3 regions of the Novosphingobium sp. TK71 genome follow, and region 2 is predicted to be linked to each of the others. Evidence: riboswitches for the same ligand, from Rfam matches in the RefSeq annotation. Region 2 holds a riboswitch; each other region holds the start of a gene.
The links. Region 2 has a riboswitch for cobalamin ahead of ACXJ16_RS21105 (TonB-dependent receptor). Riboswitches for the same ligand answer to the same signal wherever they lie in the genome.

Region 1: another riboswitch for cobalamin. It lies ahead of ACXJ16_RS06940 (TonB-dependent receptor plug domain-containing protein); the one in region 2 lies ahead of ACXJ16_RS21105 (TonB-dependent receptor).
Region 3: another riboswitch for cobalamin. It lies ahead of ACXJ16_RS22110 (DUF1852 domain-containing protein); the one in region 2 lies ahead of ACXJ16_RS21105 (TonB-dependent receptor).

The regions. Positions count from the first base shown of each region.
Region 1 is NZ_CM143962.1:1,508,925-1,511,238, reverse strand. Features, by position in the region: gene ACXJ16_RS06940 (TonB-dependent receptor plug domain-containing protein) at 1-1,210, opposite strand, end outside; cobalamin riboswitch at 1,394-1,638, opposite strand; gene ACXJ16_RS06935 (S10 family peptidase) at 1,792-2,314, opposite strand, start outside.
Region 2 is NZ_JBSZKA010000001.1:1,146,166-1,148,479, forward strand. Features, by position in the region: gene ACXJ16_RS21105 (TonB-dependent receptor) at 1-1,048, opposite strand, end outside; cobalamin riboswitch at 1,224-1,466, opposite strand; gene ACXJ16_RS21110 (tRNA (cytidine(34)-2'-O)-methyltransferase) at 1,611-2,063, opposite strand; gene ACXJ16_RS21115 (hypothetical protein) at 2,227-2,314, shown strand, end outside.
Region 3 is NZ_JBSZKA010000001.1:1,381,542-1,383,855, reverse strand. Features, by position in the region: gene acnD (Fe/S-dependent 2-methylisocitrate dehydratase AcnD) at 1-435, opposite strand, end outside; cobalamin riboswitch at 617-840, shown strand; gene ACXJ16_RS22110 (DUF1852 domain-containing protein) at 1,245-2,231, shown strand; gene ACXJ16_RS22105 (methionine synthase) at 2,261-2,314, shown strand, end outside.

The DNA.
Region 1 (2,314 bases), on a different replicon from region 2:
CCGTGCGGTTATGCCGCAGCCCGGCGGCGATCCGGCCCTTCGAGGATATCTCGTCGGTCGTGCGGATCTGCGCGATGGCGGCGTGGACCTGTTCGCTGGTCGGCGCGATCAGCAGCACGTCGTCCCGGCCGGAGAAGTTCTGGAAGTCGTAGCCCAGCAGGTACTCCAAACCCCGGTGCGGATGCAGCTTGACCACCGCGCTACCGCCCCAGTCGCGGTAGCCCCAGAACGTGCCTGCCGGGTAGATCACTTGCGGATCGTGATCGGGAAGCGAGTTGCGGATCTGGATGTAGGCGGTCTTCCAGTCGTGGAAATAGCCCTTGAGGAAGAACTGCACGGTGTCGCTGCCGGTATAGTCCAGCCGGGCGCTGGCGATCTCCTCGTTGCGGTCGTTCCGGCTCTCGCGGATGCGGGTGGGCGAAAGGTTGTCGAGCTTCGCCTCGGTGTGTTGGTACTGGAGATTGAGCGCGAGATCGGGGGCGAGGTCGTACTGGTACTTGAGGCCTGCGGACCACAAGTCGTAGCCGAGCCGGCGATCGGTAAGGCTGGGCTGGTAGGCGCTGTAGGGCATGTATCCCTCGGAGCGGTTGCGCGAGGCATAGGCCACGAACCGATGCCCGCCCGCCGCGCCGCGCAGGTAGCCGTCGAAGCTGGTGCCGCCCCACGAATCGACCGAGGCGTTGACCTGCCCGTTGAAGTCGTCCGTGAAGCCGCGCGTCACCACGTTGATGATCCCGGCCGAGGCCTGGGTGCCGTAGAACAGGCTCTCGCCGCCGCGCAGCACCTCGATCCGCTCGATCATGCTGGCGGGCAGGGTGTCGTTGGGCGAGGTACTGCCGTAGAGCCGGTTGTTCAGCCGGATGCCGTCCATCGTCCAGAGCACGTCCTGCGTGCGCGAACCCTGCAGCGAGACATCGACGTAAGTGAACGGCCCGTTGCGGCCGCGAATGTAGAGGCCGGGCACCGAATCGAGCGCTTTCACCACGTCCACTGCGCCGCTGTCGCGAATCTGCCTGCCCTCCACGACGGCCATGTCGTTGCCGTAGCGGGAAAGTTCCTGCGGCAGCGTTTCCTCAAGGCTCTGGCCGGTGACGACGATGGCGCCGTCCTCGCCGTCGCCGTCGGCGCGTTCCCCGGCGAAAACCGGCGTGCTCCAGGCGAGCGCCAGCGCCGCGGCAAGCGCCGCGTGCGAAACCTTTGCGAAATTCATCTTCATTCCCCTGCCGGGCGCCAGCGATCCGAAGCAGGGGACTGCCGTTTGCGAACGGCCGGCGCACCGACCGGCCGGGCGCCCATGGAAAGGCGACCGTTCAGCGCACCGTGCGGCCCCTGCCGCTCGTTCGTCGCTCAGACGGAGAAATCACCGTGCCCCGGCCATCCCCTGGACCAAAGCAAGAGCGACCGGACGCCGGCAGGTCTCCTGGCTCACGGGTCATCGCTTGATGCACGGCCTTCCCAGGCCTCGCAGGATTTAGCGTCCGGCCCAGTGGCTGCGGCATGGGCGCCTTGCCCGCCGCGTGATGTACATCGCGCTCGCCGCTTACAGTTGCAGGGACAGCCTCGGATTCGAAGGCGGCAAAGCCCTCTCACCGCGTTCCCTATTAAGCCTCTTTCGAGGCACCGACGCGATCATTCGCCCGGCTCGTCAGACGAATCCGGGCGGAAGCGCTGGTAGCGGGCGATGCGGGCGGGGGCAATCCTCCATGCGCCAGTCACCGCCGCGGCGTTCGGGATGGAGGGAAATCGGGGGGAGAGCGGGGCGGCGGATCGTCGCCGCCCCGCAAGAGGATGTCAGCGCGCGCCCTCGGCGTAGTAGCGCTCCATGTCGAGGCGCATCTGGTGCAGCGCCTCGGGGTTCAGATAGACCATGTGGCCTGCCGGATAGTACTTGAACTGCAGGTTCTGGCGCAGCGCCGGCGCCAGCATCATGTGCTTGAGGTCGCGCTCGGTCGAGAAGAACGGCGTTGCCATGTCGTAGTAGCCGTTGAGCGAAAGCACGCGCAGGTGCGGGTTGATGCGCATCGCGGTGCTGAGGTCTGCGGTCACGTCGGCGACGTTCTGTTTGCGTCCGGCGGGCGGCTCATGCGTCCAGTCCCAGTCCACCGGGCCGCCCTCGCGCGCGCTCAGGCGGTAGTCGAGATCGGTCTTGTAGCCGAGCGTGGTGGTCAGCTGGTCAAGGAAGCTGCCGACATAGAGGCCGCTGATCGCGGTGTCCGAAGGGTCGTACTCGGGGCTTTCACCGGCCGCATCGGCATCGAGACCCTTGTAGCGGCCGTCGAAGCGACCCACCGTCTCGCGCCCGCCGCGCAGCAGT
Region 2 (2,314 bases):
CCGGATTCCAGTGCTTGCGTGCCGTGAGGCCGGTAACCCAGCGCTTGTCGAACTGGTCGATCTGGGCGCTGGTCCCGTCGGGATCGACATAAGTCGGGTTTGAATACATGTTCCAGTCGTAATACTGGGCGTAGACGTTGGCGCTCCAACTCGCCTGCGTGATCCCCACATTGCCGACGAACCGCGTGGTCCTGCCGCGCGCCGTCGGGTCGGGCGAACAGAACACGTCGGCGCATATGTCGGAACCGACGATCCGCTCGGGAATCTGCTCGGTTGGACGCCATGTCGCGTGGTAGGCATGAAGCGAAGCCTGGAGCGCACCTTCGCCCAGCGGCATGCTGTACTTCGCAAAGCCCGCATAATGGCGCAGGTGCTCCTCCTGCTGCCACGGCCCGTCATAGCGCTTCGCCTGCCCCACCACCGTAAGATCGCCGGAACCAAGCCCTTTGATCGTGCCGCCCGCTGCAAGACGGCCGGTGCTGTACGAGCCCCCCTCAAGCGAAACCCACGGGCGGTCGAAGCCGGCGATCGTCGTCATGTAGGCCGTGCCCGCCAAGGCGAAATCGCCGCCGTCCGCGCGATAAGGCCCTTTGCGGAAGTCTTCACGCGCAACGATCTCCGGGATCAAACCGTTGAGATCGAGATACCCCTGCCCATGACCATGGGTCCGCAGGTTCATCTGCACGCCGTCGATATAGGTCGTGAAATCGCTACCATGATCGAGGTTGAACCCGCGCAGGAAATACTGGTTCGCCTTGCCGCTGCCCGAATGCTGGGCGGCGACCATGCCGGGAATAGCCTCGAGAAGTTCGGCCACGCGCAGCAGCGGACGGACCAGCAGGTCGGAGCCTGCCACGCTGCCTTCGCTGGCGGCATGGGCTTCGCCGATCTTGGTCTCTCCCCGGCCGAAAACCAGGATTTCGCTGTTGCCGCCATCCGAAGCCGACCCGTCCGAAGCCACTTCGCCGGCAAGAGCCGGAACGGAGGCAAGCGCGACGATCCCGCCCATGGCGAGGCGGGCGAATGCCGCCTTTGTGTTGATTTGCATTACAATTCCCCCGGCGCCTGCGACTGGGAGTGGAAGCGTGCCGTCCAAGACGGTCGGCACGCGCCATCGGCCGGACGCCCGAGGCGACCGCGACACGAACCGATGCGGCTTCCACCGCTCGTTCGTCGCTCAGACGGAAAAATTACCGGGCCTCGGCCATCCCCTGGACCAAAGCGAGAGCGACCAGACGCCGGCAGGTCTCCTGGCTTGCGGGTCATCGCTTGATGCACGGCCTTCCCAGGCCTCGCAGGATTTAGCGTCCGGCCCAGTGGCTGCGGCCAGGCTCCTTGGCCTGCCGCGATATGCATCGCGCTCACCGCTTACAGTTGCAGGGACAGCCTCGGATTCGAAGGCCGAAGCCCTCTCACCGCGTTCCCTATTAAGCCTCTTTCGAGGCACCGGCGCGATCTTGCCCGCCGCCTTCGAAAGAAGGAAACGGTTGCAGTCCGCTAACCCACGCAAGAAATGTGTTCAAGAGTGTATGGCAGGTGAGGTATTGTTACGGCGATGCTTTCGCCCGCTGCGCCGGGAAAGCGGGCCGGGAAAGCGGGCCGGGTAACCGTCACCCCGGCAAAGTCGCGGTCTGGCGAAGGGCTTCGCCAAGCGCGAGCGCGGCCGACGTGGCGAGATTCAGCGAGCGCACCTCCGGCCGCAGCGGTATGCGCACGCGCGCATCACAGACATCCGCCACTGAGGGGGGCACCCCTGCGCTCTCCTTTCCGAAGAGCAGGACATCGTCTACCCTGAATCCGAATTCATAAGCCGAATGGCTGCTCTTGGTCGTGAACAGCACCAGTCTGCTCGGCCCGATATCGGCCCTGAAGGCATCGAAGCTGGCGTGTCGTGTAATCGTGACATGGTCGATATAGTCCATGGCAGCCCGCCTTACGCGCCGATCGTCCCATACGAAGCCCATCGGCTCGATAATATCCACGCTCGCGCCCAGGCACGCGCCAAGCCTCAGCACGGCGCCGACGTTTCCGGCAATCTCGGGTTCGAATAGAGCAATACGCATCCGGACCGATTGGCGGCAAGACAGCGGCCATGCAAGCCCTTCGGCAGTTCCCGGATAACGAGGCGGGGCGGCGCCCTTTCCGGCCTGTGCCGCAAGTGGCGGATATTGCGGGAATAAAGCCGTTGTGCAACCTAGGGCATCCGAAACCTTGAAGGACCGAGGGATGCCCACGATACAGGACAAGCGACACGACTTCCTCTGGCTCGTCCAGCTCTGGATGCAGCGCGAACGGGATATCGCCGGATGGACGG
Region 3 (2,314 bases), 240 kb from region 2:
GTTGCGGCGATCCTCAATGGCGCGGTTCTTGTCGAAGGCCTGGGCGTCGAAGCCGCCGAATTCGACCGCGAGCGAGTGATCGACGATGAGCTGGGTTGGCACCACAGGATTGACCTTGGCCGGATCGCCGCCCTGATCGGCAATGGCATCGCGCAGGCCTGCAAGATCAACAAGCGCGGTCTGACCGAGGATGTCATGGCAGACGACACGCGCGGGATACCATGGGAAGTCGAGATCCCGCTTGCGTCCGACGATCTGGATCAGCGCATCGTTCAGCAGTGCCGTGTCGCAGCGCCTTACAAGCTGTTCGGCAAGCACGCGCGAGACATAAGGCAGCGTGTCGTACGCGCCGGGGTGAATGGCGTCGATCGCGGCTCGGGTGTCGAAGTAATCGAGCTTTGTACCGGGCAGGGGTTTGCGGAAGACGGTGTTCATGCCGCCCTTATCCGCATGGTTCGCGGCCCGCGAAAATGGCTGAAAAGGCGAAGTTTTGCGGACTGGGCGCTGCAAATCTGCAAATTTTGCGAACCTTGCGGTTCCGGCGACGTGAGCTCAAATTCGGAAAATCATATAAAGATATCTTTATATCAGTCTTGACATTCGCCGCTTCTGGTGCTCTAACCAACGATGTCGAGGTTCCCCGCTTCAGGCATGACGGCGGGGCTAAGACGGGAAGCCGGTGGTGTTCGAAAGGACGGAATCCGGCGCTGCCCCCGCAACTGTAAGCGGCGAGCGGAAGTCCCAATTCGTGTCACTGGCTCTTCGCAATAGAGCCGGGAAGGCCGGGACTGAAGCGATGACCCGTGAGCCAGGAGACCTGCCTTCGGCGCCATAACTTTCCTCGGACGGGGGTTCCTCCGGTGGATCGCGCTTGAAGCGGGCTTCGTGGCATAGGCGCCATGCGGGTCTGTGCACCTCCTGCGCGCTCTTCATTCGGACCTTTCGCCCGGCAAATGCAGGTGATCGGTCGATGTTTCCAATTCTGTTCTGCTCCGTCCCGCACCGACGAATGCGTTGGCGCGCCGTGTCTGCGGGGCTGATCCCCGCCTGACGCGGCGCGCGCGCCAATCAGATTTTCCATTGCGAATGACCATGACGGACCGGCCACCACGCCGGCCCGAAGGAGATTTTGCGCGCCTGCAGCGGGCGCCAGATGCGGTCCTTTGCCGCGTTGGCACTGGCCGCGAACTGAAAACTGCAGACCCAATCCGAGCGGGCCGCCGCGCCATTCAGGACACAGAGCCATGAACAACCCAGACTTCCTATTCAGTATCAAGAGCATCTGCTTCGACGAGGATTATCGTCCTGCAGATAATACGCGCGTCACCACCAACTTTGCCAATCTGGCCAGAGGGGAAAGCCGTCAGGAAAACCTGCGCAAAGCCCTGGCCATGATCGACAATCGCTTCAACGCCTTGGCGCATTGGGATAATCCAGAAGGCGATCGTTATGCCGTCGCCCTGGATATCATCTCCGTTGAAATGAAGGTCGACGCCGCCGGTAGCGGTAACGCATTCCCGATGATCGAAATCCTCAAAACAAGCATTGTCGATAAGAAAACCGGCGAACGCAGCGAGGGCGTCGTCGGGAATAACTTCTCCTCATACGTGCGCGATTACGATTTCAGTGTTCTGCTACCAGAGCACAACAAGGGGAAATCGGCATTCGGCATTCCGGATGACTTCGGCGACTTGCACGGCAAGATCTTCAAGAGCTTTCTGCGTTCGGATGCCTACAAGGGGCACTTCAAAAAGCCGCCGGTGATTTGCCTGAGCGTCTCAAGCAGCAAGACCTATCGTCGCACCGAGAACGAGCACCCCATCCTGGGCGCCGAATACCAGCAAGACGAGTTCTCTTCGACCGATCGGTACTTCGCCAAAATGGGCCTGAAGGTTCGCTATTTCATGCCCCGAGATAGCGCCGCGCCGATGGCGTTCTACTTCGTCGGCGACTTGCTCGGCGACTATACCAACCTTGAGCTTATCAGCACCATCAGCACAATGGAAACGTTCCAGAAGATCTACCGGCCCGAGATTTACAACGCCAATTCTGCTGCGGGTAAGGTCTATCAGCCGAGCCTGAAGCATCAGGACTATTCGCTCACCCAGATTGTCTATGACCGGGAGGAGCGGAGCCGCCTTGCTATTGAGCAGGGTAAGTTCGCCGAAGAACAATTCATCAAACCACACCAAGCCATTCTCCAGCAATGGTCGGCCAATTGCGTCCTTTGATCAGTCAAGAAATCACAAGGTTATCCGATATGAAGAGACTGTTACCCACATCGACCGCCGGTAGCTTGCCCAAGCCATCCTGG